DNA from 2 places in the Nonomuraea roseola genome. Region 1 is predicted to be linked to the other one. Evidence: predicted binding sites of a transcription regulator. Region 1 holds the regulator's gene; the other holds the start of a gene.
What was found. The regulator LexA, encoded in region 1, represses DNA repair genes until DNA is damaged. The targets are predictions, from matches to a motif close to TCGAACANNTGTTCGA.

Region 1 (14,189 bases):
CGACGGCCAAGATGAAACAGGCGCTGACCTGCTGCGGGCTCTGCGTGCCCACGTTGAACCACACCGGCGAGTTGAACGCGAAGATCTGGTGGACCAGCGCGTGCTTCAGCTCGTGGTCGAAGATCTCCACGTCCTCGTCGGAGGCGAAGTAGCCGTTCTCCACCGCGGTCCTGGTGTACATCCCGACCACGCGGTCGACCAGCTGCTTCAGGCTCCACTCGCGCTGCGGCGTGCCCACGGCGCCACGGAAGTACTTCGTCGTCACGATGTTGGCCGCGTTGACCGACCAGAACTCGGGGAACTCCACACCACGCTGCTCGAAGTTGATCGAGCCGTCCCGCCAGTTGGTCATGACGACGTCACGGCGCTCCCACGTGATCTCGTCATAGGGATGCACTCCGGGCTTGGTGAAGATCCGCTTCATCTTCAACCCCTTGCGCTTGCCCCCACGCGTCACTGAACCGCTGACCGTCTCCGTCATGACTCCCCCTTCTCGGCTTTCAGTTGCTTGATCTCGGCTTCGAAGTCCGCCAGGCTCTCGAAACCGCGATATACCGATGCGAACCGCAGGTACGCCACCTCGTCCAGGTCCCGCAGCGGCCCGAGGATCGCCAGACCGACCTCGTTGGAGGGGATCTCGGCCGCTCCTCTGGCCCTGATGGCCTCTTCCACGCGCTGCCCGAGTTGCGCGAGCGAGTCCTCGGTGACGGGCCTGCCCTGGCACGCCCTGCGGACGCCGGCGACCACCTTGTCCCTCGAGAACGGCTCGGTCACTCCGCTGCGCTTGCTCACCATCAGCAGGACCGTCTCCTGCGTGGTGAACCTGCGCCCGCATTCAGGGCAGGTACGGCGACGCCTGATGGCGCCTCCGTCGTCCGTGGAGCGGCTGTCGATGACCCTGGTGTCCGGGTGACGACAGAACGGACAGTGCACCCTTCGCCTCCTCGGCCGCGACATGGGCTCACCACTCGTAAAATGCTCGTCGGCAGACGCTCGCGCCCGCGCCACGGGGTGCCATGGAGCGGTCACGGAAACACAAGTTGTGGTGAACTACATCGGTGTAACTACTAGATGTTGTGGTCCAACCGTAGAAGCGCGCGACCATGAACGCAAGTTGGCCCGGCCCATCCAACCGAAGTCGCTGATCAGCCGCGCCGGAGCCCTGGAACGTCGGCGTGTCGCACTGTCGGGGCAGGGATGTACGCAGGTGACAGGTGCCGCCCATGACCGACATCACCCCTCGAGGATGGGTGACGTGAGACGGGGCATTGAACGCGAGAGTTCACCCTGATGCTGATTCCACTAGATCACCGGCATTCCGGCATAAATGTGGATTCGTGGACGCTCGCAACACTCTTCCCCTAGATTGTGCGTGATCTTTTCGACCGCACCGGCAGCAAGAAGCACCAGCCCCGCCACCTGGTGCGTTCCGGACGCCGCATCTGCCGAATCACTGGAAGGTGTACCGAGTGTCCGACCTCCCCTCAAGCCCGACACCTCCGGATCCGTCCGCGAACCCCTCCCCCAGTGGCTCCGGAACGCCCAGCCCTTCGCCGGCCGCCGCCACCTCGAGCGGACCCGCCGACGAGGCCCCGTGCCCGCACACCCCGCCCTGTGTGCCCGGCCTCTGCAGCTACCAGAGCCTTCGCCCCACCTCTGACCAACCCCGTCCGGATCCGCTCCGCCCCGAGCCCGTCCCACCCGGAGAGAGCGTCGTCACGTTCTCCACCGAACGGCTCATGAAGTTCGCCGACCTGATGTACAGCTGCGCCCAGAATGTCTCCGACATCAGGGCGATCACCCCCAGGTTCGAAGGCTGGAACCTCGTTCCGGGCGCCGGCCTGCCCCTGATCGGGCTCCTGTACTACAACCGGTTCAACTCCATCAGTGACACCTGGGCCGACTGCGCGAGGATCCTTCAGGCGGTGCTCGAAACCGACAGCAAGAAGGTCGCCGACGCGGCCGTCAACTATCGAAGCGCCGAGGCGTTGAGCAAGGCCGCCATCGACAAGATCAACCGCTGAGAGGTCGCACAATGTCCACCCCATCCGGCGACCCGCCCAAGAACGCGACCAGCGCCTTCCGCCCGGCGGGCACCGTGCCGGCGAATACTTTCAAGCCTACTGAAAACGTTTACAAGCCGGGTGGCGGCGCCGCCGCCCCTCGCCCGACCGCTCCGGTCCGGGTCGATCCCGGGTTCTTCCGAAGCGCGATCGCCCAGATCAAGGCCCACCATTCGCCGATCAGCACCGGGCTGCTCCTGAGCGGCTTCGGCCTGTTCGTGAAGGTGCTGATGGTGTTCGCCGTGCTCAACATGGGCAATCCTGCGATCTTCGTCTTCCGCCGCGACGACTGGAAGCAGATGCTGGGCTATCTCAAGGGCAGCGCCTGGGACGTGTGGCTCGGCTTCTTCAGCGACGTCTCGCCGTACTGGAACGGCTACGCCGTCGGGGCGTTGCAGCAGTATCTCCGGTTCAAGCTGATCGGCATGTTCGATCAGCTCGGCGCCATCGCCAAGGACGCGAGCGGCACCATGCACGGCCAGTACAAGGAGGTGCTGGAATACGACCTGTCGATGCTGGTTCTGTGGAAGACCTACGGGCCGGTCTTCAAGGCGGCCACACCATTGGCCGCCACTCCACTCGGCCGGGTCGCCATGGTGGCTCAGGCCGGCGTCTTCGTCACCGCCCTCGGCAACCAGGTCTCACAGTTCTCCGACGTGTTCAACAAGTACGAGGGCGACCTGAACGACCTGGAGCTCAAGCTCACCGACCTCGCGGGTGCGTTCTACAACGGAGGCAACCCGGAGCGCGGCGCGCGCGACCTGACGGTCACGCCCAGGGTGAGCAACCCCGACTTCTGGAAGCCCGTCACCCAGAACAACCAGAGCTCCGGAGGGAACTCATGACGTACGGCGACGCCATGGGCGCGGGCGGGGAGGGCGACGTTCGCGGACTGCTTCGCCAGGTCGAGGGGTGGGTCGACGCGGTCGCGGGAACGCTGCGTCAGCTGGACGAGCAGAAGGTGACGGGGACCGACTCCGCCGAACGGGTGGTCGCCACGGTCTCGGGCGCAGGACGCCTGCTCGAGGTGCGCATCGACGGGCGGTCCATGCGCGACCTCGACCATGTCGTGATCGCGCGGGCCGTACTGGAGGCGATCGGCGCGGCGCGGGAGATCATGGCCGACAACCTCGGCGTCGCGATGAGCGCCCTGAACGGCGGGCAGATCGATCCCGACCCGGGCCACGACCCCCTCGACCAGTACTTCGACGCCGTTCTGCGGGAGACAGACCATGGATGAGCTGGATGAACTGCGCAGGCTGACCGAACTCCTGTCGAAGGACTCCGGCGAGGCCGACGCCGCCGTGTCGGCCTGGAGTACGCAGCAGTACACGGGTACGGCTGATCACGACGGCGTCGTCGCCACCGTCGACGCCGTGGGCAACCTCGTCGCACTCGACATCAGCGTGGTGAGCAAGCGACGTCTCGATGGAGTGACACTCGGCGACGCGGTGGTCGCCGCGGTCCACGCGGCGGAGAAGGCGGCGGCGACGGCGAAGGCGACGATGCTGGAGAACCTGCGCGTAGGGGCGGGGCCGAGCTTCGCCGACCGGTTCGGCGAGGCTCAGCGCTCCTTCGAGTCGCGCAGCGGCATCAACCCCGACCCGCGCTAGGCGGCACCCGCACGCGCCCCTGCGGCCCCTCACCCCGTGGCGCTCCCCGCCTTACGACCCATCGATGACGGCGCCCGCCACGGCCTGGCGGAGGTGGTGGCCGACCGTGCTCAGCCAGAAGCGGGATCCAGCGGGTTCCGGGGCGCGTTTCCATGATCGACCACACCGGGCAGGTCCGCACGGGTGGGCACGGCGTCAGCAGCCCGGTCGAGGCTCCCTGCCCGGGTGCCGGCCCACATCCCGGCCAGCGCCAGCGCCGCCATCACGACCACGAGCGCCGCTCGCCCCCGCCGCGTCAACCGCACCGGCGCCCTCGGCCCATCGGCCCGCGGGCGCGGGTACCAGTGCGGTTGACGCGGCGGCCCTGACTCTGCCGCGCCTGCCCGCGTGTCCCGCTCCCTCCCGAACACCTCGGTACCGCGCCCCGCCACTCCTTGCTCGGGAGCGCCCGTGGCCCGAGCAACCTGGCCGCCCTTTCGCCGCGCGGTCCGGCGCCTCCTGGACGTCCCCGCCATCCCAGGACCGTCCGCACCGCCCCTCCAGGCGCCCGCGCCGTTCCGCGGCCGGCCCTCCCACCACCCCCGCCGGGCACCCTCACCCTTCTCCGCCCGATCCTGTGCCACCCCTCGCCGGGCACCCTCACCCTGCAACACCCGCTCCCGGGCCACTCCACGCCCGGCACCCTCGCCCTTCTCGGCCCGACCCTGTGCCACCCCTCGCCGGGCGCCCCCACCCTGCAACCTCCGATCCCGCGCCCCGCCACGCCCGGCACCCTCGCCCTTCTCGGCCCGATCCTGTGGCACCGTTCGCCGGGCATCCTCACCCTGCAACGCCCGCTCCCTGGCCACTCCTCGCCGGGTGCCCCCACCCTTCGACCTCCGATCCCGCGCCCCGCCGCGCCGGGCACCCTCACCCTCCTCCGCCCCGAACTGCCGGACTGCCTGGGCATCCTCAGAGCGAACCAGCCGCATCACCCCTCGGCCCCTCGACTCGGCCGCCCTCTTGCCGCCGCTCGCCCCCGCGTTCCTGACCCTCGCCGCCGCGCCGGAACGCCGGGCCGCCAGGTCGTCATCGGTCTCGGTCGGCCCTCGTCGCGCCGAGTCGCCGCCCTTCCCCCTTGCAGGGAGACGCGTCGCACCTTTCGAGAGTGCCTGCGTGACGCGTTCGGTTTCCGGGCGCGGCGACGGCACCAGCACGAGGGTGGGCCCGCCTGGACGGCGGCGTCGGCCGCGGACGGGGCGTGCGCCCGACGCGGCGCGCGTGCCATGAACACCGGCGTCGAGTCGCCGCGGACCGCTGTCGGTGCGTGTCGTGCCGGAGGCGCCCCCTGCTCCTCGGGCTTCTGCCAGGACGATGTCGGCGATGAGAGTGAGCCTCTCGACGTCGTCGGTGGTGGATTCCGTGGTTGTGGTCGCTCGCATAACTGACCTCCCGCACCGTTGTGGCCTCAGTAAAAGGCCCAATAAAGATCGGCGAATCGAACACGGTGTCGATCGAACTCCCGTACGATGTTGTACACCACGTCGCCGTCGATTTCGAGGAAGACTCGAACAAATGTTTGAAGTTGATCTCAATCGGCGGTACGGTCGCTGTGTGCGACATGAAGACCACGGACCGGAAGGCGCGCCGATGAGGTGGGCCGCCGGGCGAGGAGGAGAGCATGAGCGAGCGGAGTGACGACAACGGCGTCAGCGACCTTGCGGTCCGCCGTCGCGACTCCCTGGGCCTGACGCCCAGGCAACGCAAGATCCTTGAGGTGATCCGCGACTCGGTGCAGCAGCGGGGTTACCCGCCGTCCATGCGCGAGATCGGCGAGGCTGTGCAGCTGACGAGCACGTCCAGCGTCTCGCACCAGCTGACGGCGTTGCAGCGCAAGGGCTATCTGAGGCGTGATCCACACCGGCCCCGCGCTCTTGAGGTGAGGCTGCCCGGCGAGCCGGTGCTGTGGGTCGACCCCGACGGCAGCGAGGACGAAGCGCCGGTGAACAGGCCGACCGCGGCCTATGTTCCGCTGGTCGGGCGCATCGCGGCCGGTGGTCCGATCTTGGCTGAGGAGAGCGTCGAGGACGTCTTCGCGCTGCCCAAGCAGCTGGTCGGCGAGGGCACCCTCTTCCTTCTCCAGGTCACCGGCGACTCGATGATCGAGGCGGCCATCGCCGACGGTGACTGGGTGGTCGTACGGCAGCAGCCGGTTGCCGAGAGCGGCGACATCGTGGCGGCCATGATCGATGGCGAGGCGACGGTGAAGACGTTCAAGCGCAAGGACGGCCATGTCTGGCTGGTCCCGCACAACTCCAACTACGACCCGATCCCCGGCGACGAGGCCAGCGTCCTGGGCAAGGTCGTCGCGGTCCTCCGCCGCCTCTAGCCGCGGGGCTCTCCACCGCTCGATCGGCCTCTGCTGGGAGACGGCCGATCGAGCGGCCCGTGATGCATGCCGCAAGCTCTCCAAGCCCACGACTTTCAGCCGTTCGAGACGGCCGTGAGGCGTGGGTGTCGCACGGCTCCTCGATCGCGAGGTCGTGAACTATCGGCCATTCGATCGCCGGGCCAGGTTGCCTGGCTGTCCGGGCTCGGGCGCTTTTCTATTGTCCGAATATCGCGCGAACCTCGTGCTCGAGTAGCGCGATGCTCGAGTATCGCGCGAGGTCGGGTTGCTAGATCGCCATGCCGGACCGACGGCCGATCGCACGGCTTGGGGTTCATGTCGCGCGCCTCTGACGCGCCTGAGCGTCGTGCGAACGCGGTCTGATCGAACGACGCATGAGGCAGCGAGCGCAATCTGTTCGAACGATGCCTGAGCGCCCGACAGGCTCGCACTGATCGAACTGTGCCTGCGGTGTCGCGCGAACGCGGTCTGATCCAACGGCGCATGAGGCAGCGAACGTGGCCTGCTCGAAGGTGCCTGTGTGTTCTGCGATCTTGGGCTGTTCGAACGGCGTCGGGCGCATGCCTGGCGCACTCGGAGCATCGCGGACGCGGATCGCTGGACGATGCCGAGCGCTGGGCGATGCCGCCCCTCGAGACGGCGGTTTGGGCAACGGTGAGGTTGATGCTCACGCAGGATCTTGCGGGCTGACATGCGTGTCCACCTCACGGTCGGTCAATACCTGGCGTGGGAGTCCGTCTCACGGCCGGTCAACGGCTGGCGTGGGAGTCCGTCTCACGGTCGTCATCGGGTGCGGCACGAGCCGAGAGGACACCGAAGATCTCGCCCTCGTCGACGGCGAGCGAGACATCGTCCACCGCCCTGGTCGCGAGGCCGTGGAGCGTGTCGCACCTCGCGGCCTGACGGGGCGAGCGCATGGCACCACCCCTCATCGCTCGCGGCATCGGAGCGCGCAGTCTTGGGTCGCTCGATCGGTCCTCCGGCGGGGGCTGCCGATCGAGCGGCCCTCTCACTCGACTCTCGAGGCGGCAGCGACCCCTACGATTCCTCCCGGCTCGTCGGAAGGGCACGCTCTCTAGCGAGAGGAACTGGGGAAGGGTCGTGGAGACGACCTGGCCGTACTGACACCAGAAGTGAGCTGGCCACCCCAAGCCAATTGAATGGCACGCCCCCTGAAGCCGAGCCCAGGAGCGCCTCCGAACTCGGCTGGTGCGTTGGCATCCTGCGAAGGCCGCCGGGGCCTGCACTCCTCCGGTCGAGCAGCCTGGCGGTGCTCCCGTACGGCGCGGCGCATGGCGGAGACGCGCCCACTCCTCTAGCGAGCCCAGCGGTTCCTGCGCGAGCCCCTCGGCGGACATCGGCATTCCACAAAAGGTCACGAAAGCGGTTAAATCCTGTGATATTTGATCACCGACATGATGTTGGAATCCAGAAGGGACGCATTTCGTGCGATTGTTAGCCCGCCTGATGGCGGTCACCGCCTCGACGGTGACCGTGCTGTCGGTGACAGCCGCCGTCTCCGCCGCCGCGGCTCCCGAACTCGTGGTCAACGGCACCTTCGGCAGCGGCACCGCTCCCTGGTGGAAGTCCGCCAACACCACGATGGCCCTGGACGCGGAGCGTCTGCGCGTCAACGTTCCGGGCGGCACCGCCAACCCGTGGGACGCCATGATCGGCCATAACGACATCAAGCTGACCAGCGGCAAGGCCTACAAGCTGTCGTTCGACGCCTCGGCCTCCGCTCCGGTCACCGCGGTCACCACAGTCCAGCTCGCGAACTCCCCGTACACCAACACCCTGACCAAGACGATCTCGCTCACCACGACGAGCAAGCGTTTCAGCTTCCCGTTCACCTCAAGCCTGAGCACGTCGGGCGGCCAGGTGTCGTTCCAGCTGGGCAAGAACGCGGGCTTCAGCTTCTACCTGGACAACGTCTCGCTGACCGAGACGTCATCGACATCACCGTCGCCTTCTCCCTCCCCCACGACGTCGCCCACAACGTCGCCTACGACGACGCCGAAGCCGGAGGAGCCGGGCTCAGGGCCGGTCGCCATGACCGACGGCTTCTATGTGGATCCCCAGTCCAATCCGGCGATCTGGGTGCGCGCCAACGCGGGCGACTCCAGGGCGGCGCGCATCAAGTCGTCGATCTCGGACAAGCCGATGGCACGCTGGTTCGGCAACTGGAGCGGCGACGTCGGCGCGGCGGTCTCCCGTCACGTGGCCGCCGCGGACGCCGCGAACAAGCTCCCGGTCCTGGTGGCCTACAACATCCCCGGTCGCGACGCCTGTGGCGGCCACTCGGGCGGCGGCGCGGGCAGTGAGTCGGCGTACAAGACGTGGATCTCCGCGTTCGCTTCCGGGATCGGCAACCGCCCCGCGATCGTCGTCATCGAGCCCGACTCTCTCGGCGACTTCGGCTGCATGACCGATACCGCCATCCAGGCCCGTAACCGCATGCTGGTGTACGCCACCCAGCAGTTCCGCGACAAGGCCACCAACGCGTGGGCCTACCTCGACGGCGGCAACGCCGGCTGGGTCGCGGCGGGGACGATGGCGACCCGCCTGAAGAACGCGGGCGTCGGCAACATCCGCGGCTTCTCGATGAACGTCTCCAACTACTACACGACCGCCCAGTCGGCCACCTACGCGAGCTCGGTCAACGCGTCGCTCGGCGGCGGCGCCAGGTTCGTGATCGACACCAGCCGCAACGGCAACGGCTCCAACGGCGAGTGGTGCAACCCCGCGGGCCGCAAGCTCGGGACTCCCACCCAGCTCGGCGGTGGCGGCGGAGCCGAGATGCTGCTGTGGGTGAAGATTCCCGGCGACTCCGACGGCAACTGCGGCATCGCGCCGAACGTCCCCGCCGGCCAGTTCAGCCCGGCCATCGCCGTCCGCCTGATCGACGGCACCTGACCAACTCGTGAGCGCCCGGCCCGCGCCAGAGCGGGCCGGGCCATCCTCGTCCATCCGGTCATCGGGAACCGTCAGACCGCTCTGTGGCGCGCGACTCTTCCTCCTCCCGAAGACCTTTCCCCAAGCTGAACGCCGCTTCGGCGAGAACCCCGGCGAGGCGGGTCCGCAGCCAGGCGAACGTCTCTTCCACCGGACGACGCTGGCCGGCAGGGCCCGGCTGGCGGGCCTGGACCTGTCCTGATCTCGCTCAGACCGCGGAACCGCTGAGCCCGTCGTCGCGACCTCGAGCAGCCCGCTGCTCTGCTTCTCGCTCGTGCCGCGCCCGTTCGGCCGCGACCCGCTCCCTGAGTTTGCGGTCCTCGACCTCGCGAGGCGAGGGGATCCGGCTCCGCCTGTCGTGCTTGAGCGCCAGCCGTATCGCCCCGTAGATGACCAGGAAGAGCACCACCATCGAGAACAGCCAGCCGATCACGCCACCCGGATCGATGCGCATATCCGTGCCTCCGTCGCAGCTGCTCCACCCTCACGGATGACCGAGTAAGACCTGATCGTCTCCTCGGACCGTGACATGGGGCAAGCCGGAAAGCGGTTCGACGGGTCGTAACGGACAATTCGTGCGTCGTGGGTGACACTGATCAGGTGGACGAAACCATCCGTAGGCCCCCCCAAGGACGGTCTCAAGTGGGCCGGCGCCGGACCGGACGTCATCGCCTGCTGGATCGCCGACATGGACTTCCCCACCGCTCCCGAGATCGTCGAAGCCCTTCAGCGGCGCGCCCGCGGCGATCTCGGCTACCCCGCATGGGCCGCTGAGCCCCACGCCGGCCCCCTGGCCGAGGCGTTCGCCGAGCGGATGCTGGCCACGTACGGCTGGGACGCGGAGCCGTCATGGGTGCGCTCGTTCTCCGACCTCAACCAGGCGCTCCAGGTGATGCTCCACCTCATCACCGGACCCGGCGACACCGTCGCCATGCACGCCCCCGCCTACCCGCCGTTCCTCGGCACGATCGCGGAGATGGGCCGCCGCCTGCGCACCGAGGTGTCCGATCTGAGCGGATGCCGCGCGCTCGTCCTGGTCAACCCGCACAACCCCACGGGCAAGGTCTTCAGCAGGCCGGAGCTCGTCGCGCTCGCCGAGCAGGCCGAGCGGCACGACCTGGTCGTCATCGCGGACGAGGTGCACGCCGACCTCGTCTACGCGCCGGGTCGACACATCCCTTTCGCCTCGGTCCTCCCCGAGCGCACCATCACGCTGACCTCGGCCACCAAGGCCTTCAACCTGGGCGGCGTCCGCTGCGCACTGGCCCACATGGGCCCTCCGCAGGTGCGCGAGGCGCTCAGGGCGCAACCCTCCTTCCTGTACGGCGGAGCCAACGTCTTCGGCGTCGAGGCCACGGTCGCCGCCTGGCGGCACGCCGACGGATGGCTGCGCGACACCATGACCGTCCTCGACCGCAACCGGCGCCTGATCGCCGAGCGCCTGCCTGGATACGTGCCGCCCGAAGCCACCTACCTGGCGTGGCTGGACTTGGGGCGTCCGGGCATGGCGGAGGTGCTGGAGCGCGAGGCGAAGATCCTGGTGAGCGACGGCGCCGCCTTCGGGCCCGGAGGCGGGAGCTTCGTCCGGCTCAACTTCGCCACCTCGGAGACCATCCTCACCGAGGTGCTGGACCGCCTGGACCGAGCCCGCTCCGCCGGCCTCCTGCTATGACCGCGCCATGGAGGCGGGTCGCCCGTCACCGGTGACGGTCACGGGCGACCGGGTCGTCACGGCACAGGGGGAAGGGCCGGTGGGGTGACCGCCGGGTGTTCGTTCAGGGCGGCCATCGCCAGTTCCACCGCCTTCTCCAGCTGCGGGTCGCGTCCCGCCACCCTGTCCTGCGGCGTGATGACCACCTCGATGTCAGGGTCGACGCCGTAGTTCTCGACGCCCCACCCCTGTCCCTCCAGCCAGAAGGAGTAGCGGGGCTGCGTGACGATGGTGCCGTCGACCAGCTGGTAGCGCCCGTCGATGCCGATCACGCCACCCCACGTGCGGGTCCCGACGAGCGGACCGATGCGGCGGTTCTTGATCCCCGCGCTGACGATGTCGCCGTCGGAGCCGGCGAACTCGTCGGTGAGCGCGACGATCGGCCCGCGCGGCGAGTCCTCCGGGTAGCGCATGGGCTCGTACCCTCGCGAGATCGCCCACCCCGTCACCTTGCGCGACAGCTTCTCCAGCACCAGCTCGGACAGGTGGCCGCCGCCGTTGCCCCTGACGTCCACGATCAGCCCCTCCTGCGGCATCTCGGTGCGCAGGTCGCGGTGGAACTGCGCCCAGCCGTTGGCGACCATGTCGGGCACGTGCAGGTAGCCGAGCCTGCCGCCCGACGCCTGCCTGACGTAGGCGCGACGGTCCTCCACCCAGTCGTGGTAGCGCAGCGCGGTGTCGTCGGCCAGCGGCGTCACGACCACGCGGCGGGTGTCGCCGCCGGCGGCCGGCCTGATCGTCAGCTCGACGGGGTGATCGGCCGTGCCCGCGAGCAGGGGGTGCGGGCCGCGCACCGGGTCCACGGGACGGCCGCCGACGGCGACGATGGCGTCGCCCTGGCGGACGGCCACGCCCGGCGCGAGCAGCGGCGAGCGGGCGGCGTGGTCGGAGGACTCGCCAGGCAGGATGCGGGTGACCACCCACGAGCCTTCCTGGAGCGCCAGGTCGGCGCCGAGCAGGCCCTGGCGGCGTCTGGGGTCGACCGGCTGGCCGTTGGGTCTGGCGTAGGCGTGCGAGGTGGCCAGCTCGCCCTGGACCTCCCACAGCAGGTCGATCAGCTCGGAGTAGCTGCCGATCCGTTCGACCAGCGGCGCGTAGCGCTCGAGCGTGCCCGCCCAGTCGACGCCGTTCATGTCCTCGCGCCAGAAGTGGTCGCGCATGAGCCGGCCCGCCTCGTGGTAGGCCTGCCGCCACTCGGCGACGGGGTCGATGGTGACAGGGACCCTGCCGAGGTCGATGGTGATGACCTCTTCGCTCTCGCCCGCCGCGCGGGTCTGCAGGCCGTCCTTGCCCGTGACGACCAGGCGGGTGCCGTCACCGCTGACCTCGAACGCGCGCACCTCCCTGGCCAGCTCGCACTTGCTGCGCTTCTTGAGGTCGTAGCGCTCCAGCGCGACCTCCTCGCGCTCGTTGCCGTCGCCGAGCTCGCCCGCAAGGGGGTGACGCAGCCACAGCAGCGCGTCCTTGCCGGTGCGCAGGTTGCTGTAACGACCAGCGGGGACGGGGACGGCGACGACACGGGCGGGCAGTCCCTCGGCGTCCACCTCGGTGACCGGCTTGACGTCCTTCTTCTTGTCCTTGCCCTCCTCGCCGGAGTCCTCGGCGCCGTTGAAGCCGCGACCCTCCAGCGAGGGCGCGAACGGCGAGGACGTGGTCGCCTGCAACGGCACGATGTACGGCTTGGCGCCCGCGGGGAAGGACATGTCGAACACGTGCGCGTCGTAGACGGGGTCGAACGTCCTGATCGACAGGAACGCCAGGTGCTTGCCGTCCTTGGCGAAGACGGGGGCGTAGTCGCTGAAGCGCTGCGAGGTCACGTCGATGGTGGAGGTGCCGTCGACGCGCCCCATCTTGATCTGCCGCAGCGGCTCGTGGTGCGGGTGCGACCAGGCCAGCCAGGCCGAGTCGGGCGAGAAGGTGATGCCGTTGATGTCGCCGTTGACGGTTCTGTCGAGCTCCCTCACCGAGCCCGCGGAGGTGTCGACGGTGAGCAGGCGTCCGTCGTGCGTGGCGAGTGCGACGTGCTTGCCGTCGGGGGCGGCGGCCAGGTCGAGGACCCGTCCGATCTGGCCGGCGGCGAGCGTGCGGATCTCCCCTCCAGGCCTGCCGACCTCCAGGGCGTCCTCGCCTGAAGCGTCGCTCACCCAGACGGCCAGGCCGTCCTCGCCGAGCACGCGCGGCAGCCGTACCCTGACGCCCGGCTCGGCCCTCAGCACGCCGGAGGGCCCGTCGCGGTGGGTGACCCAGTGGGCGGTGCCGCGGATCTCGACCGCGCTGGCCCTGCCCGTGGCGTCTGGCGAGAAGTCGGCCACCTTGGCCGGCGCGGGGCGCCTGGCCCGTGCGGGGCGCGGGCCGCCGAGCCTGACCTCCAGCTCGTACGGCTCGCCGTCCAGCGAGTCGAGCATCCAGAGCGCGCCCGCGTGGCTGTAGATCACCCGGGCGCCGTCGGTGGCGGCGTGCCTGGCGTAGAAGCCGTCGTGCGTGGTGTGCCTGCGCAGGTCGGAGCCGTCGGGCAGGGCGGAGTAGAGGTTGCCTGTGCCCTCGTGGTCGGCCAGGAAGGCGATCCTGTCGCCGACCCACATGGCCGACCAGTACTGCGCGGTGCTGTCGGCGAACAGCCTGGTGAACTCCCCCGACCCGCCGGCGTCGATCCAGATCTTGGCCGCGGTGCCGCCCCTGTAGCGCTTCCACTGCGAGGGCTCGCGCCAGACGGCCGACACCGTCACGACGCCGCCGCCCTCGTTGACCGCCGCCTCGCTGACCCACCCGTACGGCAGGCGCTCGGCCTGGCCGCCGTCCAGCGGCACGGCGTAGGCCCACATCCTGTCGCGGGAGGGCTGCCCCGCAGGGCTGATCGCCAGGACCCTGCCGTCGGTCGTCCAGCCGCGCACGCCCGTGACGGCGTTGCCCCAGTGGGTGAGTCTTTCGCCCTCGGGTCCGTCGATCTCGGCGGCGAAGGCCTCGGGAGCGCCCTCTCTGGTGCTGGTCCACGCCAGCCGGGCGCCGTCGGGAGAGAAGCGGGGGAAGGAGACGGGCGTGCGGTCGGCGGTGAACCGCCATGCCCTGCCCCCGTCCACAGGGGCCAGCCAGACATCGTCGTCGGCCACGAAGGTGATCAGGTCTCCGTGCAGGTGTGGGTACCTCAGGTAAGCGCCATTTGTCACAGATGCACACTAATGCGCGACCTCGTCGGCGGCTGAAGATTTTTTCGCCTGGAATCCCCGCCGCTCAGGAGGTATCGACCAGCTCGAGCAGCTTCGTCACGGTGTTCCAGTTGCGCATCGTGCCGGCGTTCTTCGTCCGCTTCTCCAGCAGCGGCGGGAGCTTCGGCCTGGCGAGGCCGTTGGGGAAGTCGATGTACAGCTCCCGCTCGCCGATCCGCATGACCTCGGGCGCGTAGCTGCCGGGGTCGATGCCCTCCAGCGCCTCGCGGTCGGGCGGCGCGGTCAGGAACACCA
Region 2 (14,189 bases), on a different contig from region 1:
GCATGATCCGGATCAGGTGTCTTGCGGTCGAAGGCCCGTCAAGCCTTCCTCTCAGCCCGGTGTGGCCGGACTCCCGCGCGTCTTCCACCGACCAGCCTACTCACGCACGACGTCCCCCTTGAACCATTGGTTATGGTCTTGACCGTGAATCATGTCGTGGTGGTAGGTGCGGGACTGGCTGGGGTACGCAGCGCCGAAGCTCTCAGGGCGCGCGGATTCGGCGGCACGATCACGTTGCTGGGGGAGGAGCGGCACCGGCCCTACGACCGGCCACCCCTGTCGAAGGCGGTGTTGCTGGGTGACGCCGACTCCAGCTTCGTCGACTCCGACCTCGAGGGCATGGGGGTGGAGCACAGGGCAGGGGTGTCGGCCAAGGGCCTGGCCGAGGGCGTGGTGGAGACCACCGAGGGCGAGATGGCCTACGACGGCCTGGTGATCGCCACCGGCGCGGAGCCGATCAGGCTGCCTGGCGAGGGCCGCCAGCGCGTCCTGCGCACCCTCGACGACGCGCTGGCCCTGCGCGCCGAGCTCGTCCAGGGGGCCAGGGTGGTGATCATCGGCGCGGGCTGGATCGGCGCGGAGGTGGCCACGGCCGCCATGAAGGCGGGCTGCGCGGTCACGGTGCTCGAGGCGGGCCCCGCTCCGCTCGCGCACGTGGTCGGCGCCGAGGTGGGCGCGCGCACGATCCCCTGGTACGACGGCATCGACCTGCGGCTGAACACCATGGTCGGCTCCGTGGACCCAGGCGGGGTGAGCCTGGTCGGCGGCGGGAGCCTGGAGGCCGACGTGGTGGTGACCGGCATCGGCGTGCGGCCCACGGTCGAGTGGCTGGCCGGCTCCGACATCGACCTGCACAACGGCGTGGTCACCGACGAGCACCTGCGCGCCTCCCTGCCGAACGTCGTCGCCGTCGGCGACTGCGCGGCCTGGTGGTCGCGCCGCTTCCACACCAGGCTGCGCGTGGAGCACTGGGACACCGCGCTCAACGCCCCCGAGGTCGCCGTGGCCAGCCTGCTGGGCGACGAGTCCGTGTACGATCCCGTTCCGTACTTCTGGTCGGAGCAGTTCGGCCACATGGTGCAGTACGCGGGTCACCACCCCGGGGCCCGCCTGGTGCGCCGTGGCGACCCGTCGGCCGCGGCTCCCGTGAGCAGGTGGTCGGTCTGCTGGCTGCACGACGACGACAGGCTGGCCGCCGTGCTGACCGTCAACAGGCCTCGAGACCTCGTCCAGGGCCGTAGGCTCATCGAGGCCGGCCAGCGGCTGGACCCAGGGCGCCTGGCCGATCCCGAGGTGGCTCTCCGTGATTGTGTTGTTTGAGCAAGGACGCGATGTGGTAGTGGTGGATTCGTGACGCTTTCTGTTGCACAGATAGATCGGGAGACCGACCAGCTCGTCGGCGAGTGGCTCACTCTCCCCCAGGTGGCCGAGCGCCTCGACCTGACGATCGGCAGGGCCAAGCAGCTCCTCAAGGACCGCAAGCTCGTCGGCGTACGGCGAGGCGGCGGGGGCCCGCAGGTGCCCGCGGCCTTCCTCGAGGGCAAGGACGTCGTGAAGGGCCTGCCGGGCACGCTCACGCTCCTGCTCGACGCCGGCTACGACGACGTCGAGTCGTTGCGCTGGCTGTTCACTCCTGACGAGTCCCTGCCGGGCTCGCCCATCGACGCGATCAAGGCAGGTCGCCACACCGAGGTCAAGCGGCGTGCCCAAGCGCTCGGTTTCTGAGGCCCGCCTCTACCTCTGCACCGACGGCCGTCGTGCCAGGGGTGACCTGGCCGACTTCCTCGACGCGGTGCTCAGCAACGGCGTCGACATCGTCCAGCTGAGGGAGAAGGGCCTGGAGGCGCGCGAGGAGCTCGCGCTGCTCGAGGTCTTCCGCGACGCCTGCGACCGCCACGGCGCGCTGCTGGCGGTCAACGACAGGGCGGACCTCGCCTTCGCGGCCCGTCCCGACGTGCTCCACCTCGGCCAGGACGACCTGCCTGTGCGCGTCGCGCGAGAGATACTCGGCGACGACATCCTCATCGGCAGGTCCACCCACTCGGCGGCGGAGGCCTCGGCGGCCGCCGTGGAGGAGGGCGTCGACTACTTCTGCTGCGGCCCGATCTGGCCGACCCCGACCAAGCCGGGACGGCACGCGCCGGGCCCCGACCTGCTCAGGCACGCGGCGGGGCTCGGAGAGGCCAGGCCGTGGTTCGGCATCGGCGGCATCGACCTCGACAACCTCGACGAGGTCAGGTCGTACGGCGTGAGCCGCGTCGTGGTCGTCAGGGCGATCACCGAGGCGGAGGATCCAGGCGCGGCGGCGGCGGAGTTCGCCAAGCGCCTGGCCGGCTGACGCCCGTCACGGGCGTGCGGGCCGCGCCGGCGATCACGCGTGGGCGGCCGGAGGACTCACGGCCGGGGCATGCGCCGCCGACCCGCGTGCGAGCCGCGTCCGGGGGAGGGGCCCGGGCGGGCGGTCGTGTCCAGGGGAGGGGCCGAGGACTCAGCCGCGGGTCAGGTCTTGCGGGAGGTGGCGGCCACCGCGAGGTCGGCCAGCGCGGAGCGCGCCTCGGTGGTGATCGGCGCGTCGTCCAGCGAGGCGAGCGACTCCTCCAGATACCTGGCGATCATCTCCTCGCACTCGTCCAGCGCGCCGCTCGCCTCGATGACGCCGCGCAGCTTGTCCACCCCCTCCGCGTCGAGGTCGGGGTCGCCGAGCAGCCGCCGCACGGTCGCCGCGTCCTCGGGGGTGGCCGCGGCCAGGGTGCGGGCGATGAGCATCGTGCGCTTGCCCTCGCGCAGGTCGTCGCCCGCGGGCTTGCCGGTCTCCACCGGGTCGCCGAACACCCCGAGGATGTCGTCGCGCAGCTGGAAGGCGATGCCGACGCGGTTGCCGTACTCGACGCACAACTCCTCGATCCACGGCGCGCCGCCGCCGGCGGCCAGCGTGAGGCCGAGCCTGAGGGGCTGCTCCACGGAGTACTTGCCGCTCTTGTAGAGCGCCACCCGCAGCGCGGACTCGAAGGTGTTCTCGCCGTGCGCCTGCTCCAGCAGGTCGAGGTACTGCCCGCACATCAGCTCGGTGCGCATGTGGTCGTGGAAGGGCTGGGTGGCCTCCAGGTTCGGCAGGCCGCTCGAGCGCCACATCTCACCGGACCAGATCAGCAGCAGGTTGCCCAGCAGGACCGCGGCGCCCTCGCCGAACTGCTCGGCCGAGCCGTACCAGTCGCTCTTCTCGTGCAGGCGCTGGAAGCGGCGGTGCGCGGAGGGCATGCCCCTGCGCAGGTCGCTCTTGTCCATCACGTCGTCGTGCACCAGCGCGCTGGCCTGCAGCAGCTCGAGCGAGGCCGCGGCCACGAAGATGCCGGGCTCGTCGCCGCCTCCCGCCGCTCGCCAGCCCCAGTAGCAGAAGGCGGGACGCAGTCGCTTGCCACCCGAGAGCAGTTCTCCGGCCGCGTTGAGCAACGGTGCGAGATCCGGGCCGTTGACGATGGGGCGTTGCCGGTCGAGGAACTCCCCGAGGGACCGATCCACCTCGGTGCGGAGGGTGTCCATGCTCATGTCAATGAGAGTAACGGGCTGTAGCTGGGGTTTCGATCTCCCGGCTCCGTCATATGGACGTGGCCGCACCGCCCGCCTTCGTACCGGTAGCCTTGGATTATGGCTCTGGGTCGACCCTCCGTCCTTCCCGATCGCGTCCCCACCGTCCGCGATCTGCTCGCCTCCGGCGGCCGCTCCTTCTCCTTCGAGTTCTTCCCTCCGAAGAACGAGGAGGGTGAGCGCCAGCTCTGGCGATCCATCAGGGAGCTCGAGGCGCTGCGCCCGACCTTCGTCTCCGTCACCTACGGTGCGGGCGGATCCACCCGTGACCGCACCGTCGACATCGTCGAGCGGATCGCGCACGAGACCACGCTCACGCCCGTGGCCCACTTCACCGCGGTCAACCACTCCATCCGCGAGCTGCGCCACCTGGTCGGCCGCTTCGCCGACGCGGGCGTGCGCAACATCCTGGCCGTGCGCGGCGACCCGCCCGGCGACCCCAACGGCGAGTGGGTCAAGCACCCCGAGGGCGTCCTCTACGCCGAGGACCTGGTCAAGCTGATCAGGCAGGCGGGCGACTTCTGCGTCGGCGTCGCCGCCTTCCCCTACAAGCACCCGCGCTCGCCCTCCATCGAGGCCGACACCGACTACTTCGTCAGGAAGTGCAGGGCGGGCGCCGACTACGCGATCACCCAGATGTTCTTCCAGGCCGACGACTACCTCCGCCTGCGCGACAGGGTGGCGGCCCAGGGCTGCGAGACGCCGATCATCCCGTGCATCATGCCGGTCACCAGGATGAGCACGATCGCCAGGTCGGAGCAGCTGTCGGGGGCGCCGTTCCCTCCCGACGTCGCCGCCCGCTTCGAGGCCGTCGCCGACGACCCCGCCGCGGTGCGCCGCCTGGGCATCGACCACGGCGCCGAGCTGTGCCAGCGGCTGCTCGACGAAGGCGCGCCCGGCATCCACTTCATCACCTTCAACCGCTCCAGCGCGACGCGCGAGGTCTTCCAGCTCCTGCACCCCGCCGCGCTGACCGCCTGACCCGCGAGAGCGTCCCGTACGGCACGTCCGCCCGCCGGCAGACCCCGGCGTGCGTCCCGTACGGGACGCACGCCCCCCGGCAGGCCCTGGCAGGCGTGCCGTACGGCGCTCAGCGGAGCGGCAGGACCGCGCCCGCGATGGCGTAGTGCTCGTAGCCGCCGGGGAAGACGAACTGCGTGAGCAGGTCGGTGAAGCCGAGGCTGCGGTAGAGGTGGCGGGCCGCGGTCGGGTGGTCGTGGGTCGACAGCACCGCCGAGCGCTCGGGACGTCCCTCGCACAGTGCGTGGACCAGCGCCCTGCCGATGCCCTTGCCCTGGTAGTCGGGGTGCACGTGGACCTCGGCCAGCTCCAGTGAGTCGCCCAGCCACGCCTCGGCCACCTCCGTGCCCGACCTCTCCTGGAGCGCCTGGTAGACCACGTCGTGCCACCACTGTCCCGGCAGGCCGTGGAAGCCGTAGGCGAAGCCCGCCGTCCTGCCGTCGGGCAGCTCGGCGAACAGGCAGCGGAAGTCAGGGTGGGCGCCGTGCCCACGCATGATCGCCTGCCGCCCGGTGATCTGCTCCGCAGGAGGGTGCATGGCGGCGGTGTAGATGCTCATCACCGTCTCGAGACGGTCGGTGAACTCCGCAGGTCCCGTGCCGCGGATCTCGATCACTCGACCTCGACCACCGTGCCGCCGGTGATGCGCAGCAGTTCGTCGAAGGTGGTCGGGAAGACCGCGTGCGGGTGGCCGCCCGCGGCCCAGATCGCCTCGTGCTTGCCCAGCCAGCTGTCGACCAGCGTGCGGATGGGCGCGGGGTGGCCGACGGGGCCGACGCCGCCGATGGGCTGCCCCGTGGCCGCGCGGACGAACTCGGGCGCGGCCCTGCGCACCTTCTCGGCGCCGACCGTGCGGGCGATCAGGTTCACGTCCACGTTGTGCGCGCCGCTGGTCAGCACCAGCAGGGGAGCGCCGTCGGCGTCGAAGAGCATGCTCTTGACGATGGCGCCGACGTCCACGCCCACCGCGGCGGCCGCCTCGGCGGCGGTGCGCGCCGAGTCGGGCAGGACCACGATCTCACCTGTGGCACCCAGCTCACGCAGGGCCGATGCCACGCGGACGGCGTTGGGGTGCAACTTTTCGGGCATGCGCCCACTCTAAACAGATTGACCAACGGATTGCCGACGCATGGTGGTGCGCTAGGGTCCGTTGATTCAATTGTTAATGATATGAGGGGATGGTTGGCATGTGGGCACGACGTCAGCTCGGTCTGGCCGCGCTCATGACGGCTGGGACCGTCATTCTCTCAGCGGGCGCCTCGGCGGCCGCCGCCGTGGAAGTGCGACCCGTGGCGGGGGCCACGCAGGTCGCGCCCGTGCAGGCCGGCCCGGCGGTGAAGGCGGGCGCGGCGGTGAAGGCGGGCGCGGTCACCGCGCCTGACAAGCCGCTCAAGCTCGGCTCCAAGGGCTCGGCGGTCAAGTGGCTCCAGCAGCGCCTCAAGGACCTGCGTTACCTGCCAGGCAGGGTCGACGGCAGGTACGGCGGCAGCACGCTCGCCGCGGTGTGGGCCTTCCAGAAGGTCAACGGCATCAGGCCGAGCAGCACCGTCGGCAAGCGGACGTGGGCGGCGCTGGAGAGCCCGAAGAGCCCGAAGATCCTGGTTCCCGGCGGAAAGCCCACCAGGGCGGAGGTCAACCTGGCCAAGCAGGTCATGGTCCTCTACGTCGACGGCCAGGTGAAGCTCATCACCCACATCTCCTCGGGCAGCGGCGTGCCGTACTGCGAGACGGCCGTGTGGCAGGGCAAGTCGCAGCGCTTCTGCGGCTCGGCGACCACGCCGACGGGCAACTTCAAGACGACCTGGCGCGCCTCCGGCTGGCACAGGTCCTACCTGGGCCAGCTCTACAACCCGATCTTCTTCAACGGCGGCATCGCCTTCCACGGCGCGCTGTCGGTGCCGCTGTACCCCGCCTCGCACGGGTGCGTGCGGCTGCCGATGAACGTGGCGGGGGTGCTCCCCGGGCTCCTCGGCAAGGGGGTTCCCGTGCACGTCCGCGGCCGCTTCCAGCGATGAGGCCGGCACTCCAGGCCACGCCATCACGCCTCGGGCGCCCCGCCGCCATGTGAGGGTGGAAGCCGGCGGGGCCGGACGTGACCTGGCAGGGCGTGCGGGCGCCGGCCACGATCGAGCGCACCGGCGGGCGCCCGAAGGGCAAGGCCCTGCGAGCGCCCGTCTGGGTGGAGCAGGCCGGTGCTCCTACGCGAGGACGTTCGCCTCCTTCGCGGCCCGGTCGAGCGCGGCCAGCTCGTCCTCGGTGAAGTCGAGCCTGTCGACGGCCGCGACGTTCGACTCCAGCTGGGCGGCGCTGGAGGCGCCCACCAGCACCGAGGTCACGCGCGGATCGCGCAGCGCCCATGCCAGCGACATCTGCGCCACCGTCTGCCCCCGCTCGGCGGCGATGGAGCCGATCGCGCGGACGAAGCCGACCACCTCGGGCGTGACGTCGCTCCTGCCGAGGAAGCGGCCCTCGGCGGCGCGCGAGTCGTCGGGGATGCCGTCGAGGTAGCGGTCGGTCAGCAGGCCCTGCGCCAGCGGCGAGTAGACGACGCAGCCGACCCCTTCGCGCTCCAGCACGGGCAGCAGCTCCGCCTCGATGCCGCGCCTGATCATCGAGTAGCGGGGCTGGTGGACCAGGAGCGGCGTGCCCATCCCGCGCAGCAGGGCGGCGATCTCGGTCGTGGCCTCGGGGCTGAAGTTGGAGACGCCGACGTAGAGCGTCCTGCCGGTGCGGACCATGTGGTCGAGCGTGGCCGCCTGCTCCTCCAGCGGTGTCTCGGGGTCCTGCCTGTGCAGGTAGAAGATGTCGACGAAGTCGAGGCCGAGCCTGTCGAGGGAGCGGTCGAGCGTGGCCAGCAGGTGCTTGCGGGAGTTGCCCTTGCCGTACGGGCCGTCCCACATGGGGTTGCTGCCCTTGGTCGTGACCACGATGTGGTCGCGCAGCGGGCGCAGGTCGCGCCGGTAGACCGCGCCGAAGGTGTGCTCGGCCGCGCCGAACGGCGGGCCGTAGCGGTCGGCCAGGTCGAAGTGGGTGATGCCGAGGTCGAGCGCCTTGTGCAGGATCTCCCGCTGGCTCTCCAGAGTTCTGCCGTCGCCGAAGTTGTGCCACAGCCCGAGGGAGATCGCGGGCAGCAGCAGCCCGCTGCGGCCACATCTGCGGTACGGCTGGCGATCGTGGTTCACATCGTTCCTATCCGGGTCGGTTGCCTTCCGCGATGCGGGTCAGGGGTGACATCGCGGACAAAGGTGTCTTACACCACGAGGTAGAGGATCACGATCGGCGGCATGGGGGCCTGTGCCCCTGTCGAGATCTGGGGGCTCGGCGGGCGTCTGGACCGGCCTGACCACCTCGCGTCGTCGCGCACCGTGACTTCTTCGGCTTTCACGAGGCCGCCCTTCTCCCGAGGGAGGCCGTGGGCGGTCGCGCCGGCCGCTGTCGTGGGTCCAGTGGGCCTTCACGTCCACGCAGGGCACTCACCGGGCGGCCCGGTCATTCCAAGTGGCCGGGGGCCGTATCAGGAGCTCCAGGAAGCCCTGGGGGCTTCTGGCCGGTCTGTCAGGGCGTGCGGCCGAGCGACTGGAGACCTCCCGCGGCGATCTCCGCCGCCCTGCGCGCCGCCGTCCACGCCTGCTCGTGAGTCTCGCCCCTCGTCAGGCTCATGACGGCCGCCAGCTTCGCCGCTCCCACCAAGGAGCCGACGGCGGCCGCGGCCGTCACGGGATCCACCTCGTCGGGGTAGGCCGAGCACAGCGCCTCGGCAAGCCGCCGCTGGCTGTCGAACAGCAGGTGGAGCGCTCTCGCCTGGAGCACGGGCACGGCCATCATCAGGTGGAAGCGCTCGGTGGCGAGCCTGCCCGTGAGGTCGTCCTCCCACCGTGCGCCCGCCTCCACCACCCGGGCCAGCAGGGCGGCGACCGACTCGCCCGGCAGTCGTCCGCCGATCATGGCCAGGGCCTCGCGCAGGCGGTCCTCGGCGTCGAAGAAGACCACGTCCTCCTTGCCCGCGAAGTAGCTGAAGAACGTGCGCGTCGAGACGTCCGCCGAGGCGGCGATCTCGGCCAGCGTGGTCTGCTCGTAGCCCTTCTGCGTGAACAGCCGCATCGCGCCCTCCACCAGCGCGCGTCTGGTGCGGGCCTTCTTACGCGCTCGAAGTCCCGTTTCGACCTTCATGCAACCAAGATACTGCACTGATTGAAACTTTGCATCCGATGATGTTTTCTGGGAGGGAGTCGATCTCACGAAGGAGTGCGGTATGACCTACCCGATGAGCCGGCAGCGCAGGCTCGATCCGCCGGACGAGTTGTTCGGCGATCCGGCGCCCGTGCGGCCGCTGACGTTCGCCGACGGGCACGTCGGCTGGCTGGTGCGCGGGCACGCGGCCGGCCGTGCCGTGCTGGCCGATCCGAGGTTCAGCGCCGAGCCGGATCGCCAGCATCCGCTCGTCGCCTCCAGGCACCTGCCGAAGGGGCGCGTGCCGCCGGGGTTCTTCCTCCGCATGGACGCGCCCGATCACACGCGCTACCGGCGGCTGCTCACCGGGCACTTCACCGTGCGCAGGATGAACCAGCTCCAGCCGCGCATCGAGGAGATCGCCGCGAGCTGCCTCGACGACATGGAGCGCGCGGGGCCGCCCGCCGACCTGGTACGCGACTTCGCGCTGCCGATCCCTTCGCTGGTCATCTGCGAGCTGCTCGGCGTGCCGTACGAGGACAGGGAGAACTTCCAGAACGAGTCGGCCAGGCTGCTGCGCCTGGACAGCTCTCCTGGAGAGATGGAGTCGGCGATCAACGATTTGATCAAGTACTTCTACACGCTCATCGCCCGCAAGCGCGTCGAGCCCGGCAACGACCTGCTCACCGCGCTGATCGGAGGCGGAGAGCTGGAGGACGACGAGATCGCGGGCATGGGCTTCCTGCTGCTGGTGGCAGGGCACGAGACGACCGCCAACATGCTCGCGCTCGGCACGTTCGCGCTGCTGGAGCACCCCGAGCAGCTCGCGCTCGTCCGCGACGACCCCACCGTGATCGACAACGCGGTGGAGGAGCTGCTCCGTTACCTGTCGATCATCCATGTCGGCCCCACGAGGACCGCCGTCGAGGACGTCGTCATCGAGGGCACGACCATCAGGGCAGGGGAGTGCGTCGCGCTGTCCATCCCGGCCGCCAACCGCGACCCCTCCCGCTTCGCCGACCCCTCCGCGCTGGACGTACGGCAGCCCGCGGGCAGCCACCTGTCCTTCGGCCACGGGATCCATCAGTGCCTCGGCCAGCAGCTGGCCAGGATCGAGATGCGGGTCGCCTACCCCGCGCTGCTGCGACGCTTCCCCTCGCTGCGGCTGGCGGTCCCCGCCGAGGAGGTGCCGATGCGGGCGGACATGAGCATCTACGGCGTGCACAGCCTGCGGGTGACCTGGTGAGGGTCACGGCCGACACGGGGGTGTGCGTCGGGGCCGGCATGTGCGCGCTGACCGTGCCGGCCGTGTTCGACCAGAGCGAGGAGGAGGGCGTGGTCGTGGTGCTCAGGAGCGAGGTGCCCGCGGGTCTGGAGCAGTCGGTCAGGCGGGCGCTCACCCTCTGTCCCTCGGGCGCGCTGGCGGCTCTTTGATCGAACCTGTGTTCGCGGAATCGGTTGACATCCTCCGTCATCGAAATTATGTTCGATGACGACGTGAGGCTCGCGGCTCACGTCGAAGGACCTGGTCGCGGGCGTCGCCACCCCCAGGCGGAGCCCGCGGTCGGGTCCCCGGGCGAAGGGCTCGTCCTCGTCGTCGGCGGAGACGAGTGGGCGTGCCCTGGCCGGACGGGGAGAGGGGAAGCTCCTCGTCCGGCCGCCCGGCGGAAATGTCGGTGGGGTCTGCAACTGTTGACTTCATCGGCGCGAACGCCGGGAGCCGCCAAGACCCCTCAAAGGAGGCTGGCATGACGACACGGCTCAGTGACACGCACGGGCCCAGGCTGTCGCCTGCGGTCAGGGCACATCTCACCGATTCACGCGGCTGCCTGGCCGAGGCCGCGACGGCCCGCACCCCCGCGTCCCGATATGTGGCCGCCCACCTGGCGGCACTGCGTGCGGCGGCGGCGATCCTCGCCGCCCGTCCCCGTCCGATGGAGGGCCGCAGGCGCCGCCTGCGCAGCGCGTGGGAGCTGCTGCCCGAGGCCGAGCCCGAGCTCGCCGAGTGGGCAGGCTACTTCTCGATCAGCGCCGCCAAGCGTGCCGCGGCCGAGGCCGGCATGGTGCGCGGCGTGACCCTCGCCGACGCCGACGAGCTGCTGGCCGAGGCCGAGACATTCGTCTCCACGGTCGAGCAGATCCTCGGCGTCCCCGGCCAGCCCGTGCTGCCGGTCACCATCCCCCTCGCCGGCTGACCCCGCACCCGCCGGACCCACCGAGGAGGCCGGCGTTCAGAGCTCCGCCCGCACCGGGGCGATGATCTCGTCGGTGAGCCGGCGGGCCACGCCCTCCGGGTACGGCGTGGGCAGGCTCAGCACGATGTGCGTCATCCCCGCCTCCACCAACTGCCACACCGTCTCCCGGCACCGCGCGGCGTCGTCGTACGACACGATCGTCTGGACCGACCTGACGATCTCGCGCGGATCGCGTCCGATCGCCGCGCAGTGATCGTCCAGCACCTTGCCTCGCTCGGCGATCCACTCGACCGAGTTGTGCGGCGGCCCTGGGACGTTCCAGATGTCGGCCTGCTCGGCCACCAGCCTGAGCATCCTGTCGCCCCATCCGCCGATCAGGATCGGCGGACCGGGCCGCTGCGCGGGTTTGGGGGAGTTCACGGTCCCGCGCAGAGCCGCCCCTCCGCGATCACGTCCACGGTGGTGGCGATCTTCCCGAGGACGGCGGCTCGCGGATCCTGTTGCCGGTCACGAGCAGCCCGAGGCGCAGCCGCCGGGTCTGGGCGGCCAGAGCGCTCAGCAGTGTCCAGCCCTCGTGGACGGGCCCGTTCCTGGGCCCCGCCAGTGGCAGGAGGTGGTCCCAGAGCCAGGCGTCCTCGATCTCCTCGATCGCGTCGGCCTCCTTCCAGACGCGGAGGATGTCTGCGTAGTCGACGTGCATCGGAGTGGTCTTGATGCCGAAACGCACCCGCATGGCTGATCTCCTCTTTCGCCTTCGGGCACATATAATCAGCGCGACTGATGATTTAGCAAGCTGACGATCAGTCTACGATACGGTAACGGTATGGAGCAGTCTTCGGAGCCACTGGGCGAGCGTCTGGGCTACCTGCTCAAGCACGCCTACCTGCGTTTCGCCGAGGAGTCGGCGGCGGCGCTCGAGCCGTACGGCATCGACGGCAGGGAGCTGGCCGTGCTGGCCGTCCTGTCGGCCGCGTACCCGCTCTCGCAACTGGAGGCGGCCGGACGGCTCGGCGTCGACCGCACCTCGATGGTGGCGATCCTCGACACGCTGGAGGCCAAGGGGCTCGTCGCGCGCCGCCGCAGCTCCGAGGACCGCCGCAAGAACATCGTGGAGCTCACCGACGAGGGGCGCGACCGGCTGGAGAAGGCTGAGAGGGCGCGCGACGAGCTGGAGCGGCGCTTCCTGGCCCCACTGGGGGAGGAGGGCGCGCGGAGTCTGACCCGCGCCCTGCGGGCCCTCGCGACGGCCCCTGAGGACGCTGCCCCGGAAGCCTGACGCCGGAGGGCGATCAGGCAGGAGGGGCGCAGGGGGCTCGAACGGAAAGGCTTCCGAAGAGGTCAGGTCGCGGGGTCGGGTGTCTCGCCGCGCACGACCTGTTTGAACTCGGGGCAGGACACGAGCGGGTCATGGGTGCAGGAGGCCGCGTGGCGCAGGCTGTCGCGCATGCGGGTCAGCTGGGCGATGCGCCCGTCGAGCTCGTCGGCCTTCTGCGCCACGCGCTCGCGCAGCGCCTCGTCGGACGGCCTGGCGTGCAGCAGGGTGGCGATCTCGGTCAGGGTGAACCCCGCGCTCCTGGCGCAGGCGATCAGCGCCAGGCGGCTGAGCGTCTCAGGCTCGTAGGCCCTTCTGATCCCGTTGCGGCCGACGGCGCTGATCAACCCCTTGCGCTCGTAGAACCGCAGCGCGGAGGCGGCCAGCCCGGACCGCTGCGCCACCTCGCCGATGTCGAGCAGCATCTGGGAGCCTCCTTGACTTGAACCGCGCTTCAAGTAGCAGTGTAGGGCGCATGACAAGAGTTCACCATTTGAACCTGGGGTCCATGCGCGTCCTCGACCCCACCTACGAAGGCCTCGAGTCCGCGGCCGCTGTGTGCCACGCGCTGCTGGTCGAGACCGACGCGCACGGGCTGGTGCTGGTCGAGAGCGGTCTGGGCCTCGACTCCGTGGACAGGCCAGGAGAGGTCCTCGACCCCGAGTGGGTGGAGCTGGTCTCGCCGCGGCTCGACAGGGGCGAGACCGCGCTGAGCCGGGTGGCCGAGCTGGGCTACGACCCCGCCGACGTCCGGCACATCGTGCTGACCCATCTCGACGTCGATCACGCGGGCGGGCTTCCCGACTTCCCCGAGGCGCGGGTGCACGTCATGGCGGCGGAGTACGAGGCGGCGATGGCCGAGGGGCCGAGCCGCCGCTACCGTCCCGCGCACTGGGCGCACGGGCCGCGCTGGGAGACGTACGGCACGGGCCATGGCCAGGAGTGGTACGGCTTCGCGGGCGTCCAGGCGCTGCGCGGGCTACCTGAGGAGTTCCTGCTGGTGCCGCTGGGCGGGCACACGGTCGGCCACGCGGCGGTCGCCGTACGGGCGGGGAAGGAGTGGCTCGTGCACGCGGGCGACGCCTACTTCTACCACCGGGAACTGGACGCGGGCGGCCCCGAGTCGCACCCGCTGCTGGACATCGTGCAGCTCGACTCGCAGGTGGACGCCGAGCTGCGCATCGCCAACCAGGGCAGGCTGCGGGAGCTGGCGAGCGAGCACGCGGACGAGGTGAGCGTCTTCTCCGCGCACGACCCGTGGGAGTTCGCCCGATTCACTCAGCGGGCCTGAGCCCCGGGGCAGGACTGAACCAGGCACGGGCCTGAACTCTGGGGCAGGCCCTCGACAGGGGCCCCTGCGACGCGGGGTGGACGGTGAAGGGCGGGGGACGGCGAAGGGGCGCCCCGGAGGTTCCGGAGGCGCCCCTTCGTCCGGGCGTGAGGGGTCAGAAGGACTCGACGGCGCGGCGGGCCTCCGCGTCGAGCACGCCCCAGCTGATCAGCTCCTCGGTCAGCTCACTGGGCGACTTGTCGTAGATGACGGCAAGCGAGCGCAGGTCCTCCTGGCGGATGGACAGCACCTTGCCGTTGTAGTCGCCACGCTGGCTCTGGATGGTGGCCGCGTAGCGCGCCAGCGCCCCGGCCTTCTCCTTGGGCAGCGTCGCCAGGCGCTCAAGGTCGATCACAAGCTTCGGCGTCGGCCCGAGCGGGCTGGGCGCCGCGCCGCCGGGCAGCAGTTCGGAGACCGGCACGCCGTAGAAGTCGGCAAGCTCGGCAAGCTTCTGCACCGTGACCGCTCTGTCGCCGCGTTCGTAGGAACCCACGACGACCGCCTTCCAGCGTCCGCGCGACTTCTCTTCGACTCCGTGCAGGGACAGCCCCTGCTGGGTGCGGATGGCGCGGAGTCG

Region 2: ABFX55_RS12715 (SAV_6107 family HEPN domain-containing protein) is a predicted target of LexA. The motif match lies at 10,250-10,265, and genes of this name have one in related genera.

The regions. Positions count from the first base shown of each region.
Region 1 covers NZ_BAAAXC010000015.1:2,740-16,928, forward strand. The annotation lists partial or broken gene ABFX55_RS22960 (vitamin B12-dependent ribonucleotide reductase) at 1-481, opposite strand, end outside; gene nrdR (transcriptional regulator NrdR) at 478-933, opposite strand; gene ABFX55_RS22970 (hypothetical protein) at 1,740-2,024, shown strand; gene ABFX55_RS22975 (hypothetical protein) at 2,036-2,908, shown strand; gene ABFX55_RS22980 (YbaB/EbfC family nucleoid-associated protein) at 2,905-3,303, shown strand; gene ABFX55_RS22985 (YbaB/EbfC family nucleoid-associated protein) at 3,296-3,676, shown strand; gene lexA (transcriptional repressor LexA) at 5,337-6,044, shown strand; gene ABFX55_RS22995 (hypothetical protein) at 6,815-6,982, opposite strand; gene ABFX55_RS23000 (glycoside hydrolase family 6 protein) at 7,512-8,981, shown strand; gene ABFX55_RS23005 (hypothetical protein) at 9,229-9,474, opposite strand; gene ABFX55_RS23010 (MalY/PatB family protein) at 9,709-10,692, shown strand; gene ABFX55_RS23015 (S41 family peptidase) at 10,749-13,895, opposite strand; gene ABFX55_RS23020 (DUF1697 domain-containing protein) at 13,960-14,189, opposite strand, start outside.
Region 2 covers NZ_BAAAXC010000012.1:121,018-135,206, forward strand. The annotation lists TPP riboswitch at 1-87, opposite strand, end outside; gene ABFX55_RS12655 (NAD(P)/FAD-dependent oxidoreductase) at 145-1,320, shown strand; gene ABFX55_RS12660 (Rv2175c family DNA-binding protein) at 1,351-1,725, shown strand; gene thiE (thiamine phosphate synthase) at 1,703-2,338, shown strand; gene ABFX55_RS12670 (polyprenyl synthetase family protein) at 2,500-3,546, opposite strand; gene metF (methylenetetrahydrofolate reductase [NAD(P)H]) at 3,646-4,566, shown strand; gene ABFX55_RS12680 (GNAT family N-acetyltransferase) at 4,676-5,221, opposite strand; gene ABFX55_RS12685 (YbaK/EbsC family protein) at 5,218-5,694, opposite strand; gene ABFX55_RS12690 (L,D-transpeptidase family protein) at 5,793-6,620, shown strand; gene ABFX55_RS12695 (aldo/keto reductase) at 6,804-7,787, opposite strand; gene ABFX55_RS12700 (TetR/AcrR family transcriptional regulator) at 8,161-8,775, opposite strand; gene ABFX55_RS12705 (cytochrome P450) at 8,858-10,021, shown strand; gene ABFX55_RS12710 (ferredoxin) at 10,018-10,209, shown strand; gene ABFX55_RS12715 (SAV_6107 family HEPN domain-containing protein) at 10,524-10,970, shown strand; gene ABFX55_RS12720 (LLM class flavin-dependent oxidoreductase) at 11,007-11,390, opposite strand; gene ABFX55_RS12725 (LLM class oxidoreductase) at 11,419-11,703, opposite strand; gene ABFX55_RS12730 (MarR family winged helix-turn-helix transcriptional regulator) at 11,794-12,246, shown strand; gene ABFX55_RS12735 (MerR family DNA-binding protein) at 12,309-12,707, opposite strand; gene ABFX55_RS12740 (MBL fold metallo-hydrolase) at 12,791-13,573, shown strand; gene bldD (transcriptional regulator BldD) at 13,728-14,189, opposite strand, start outside.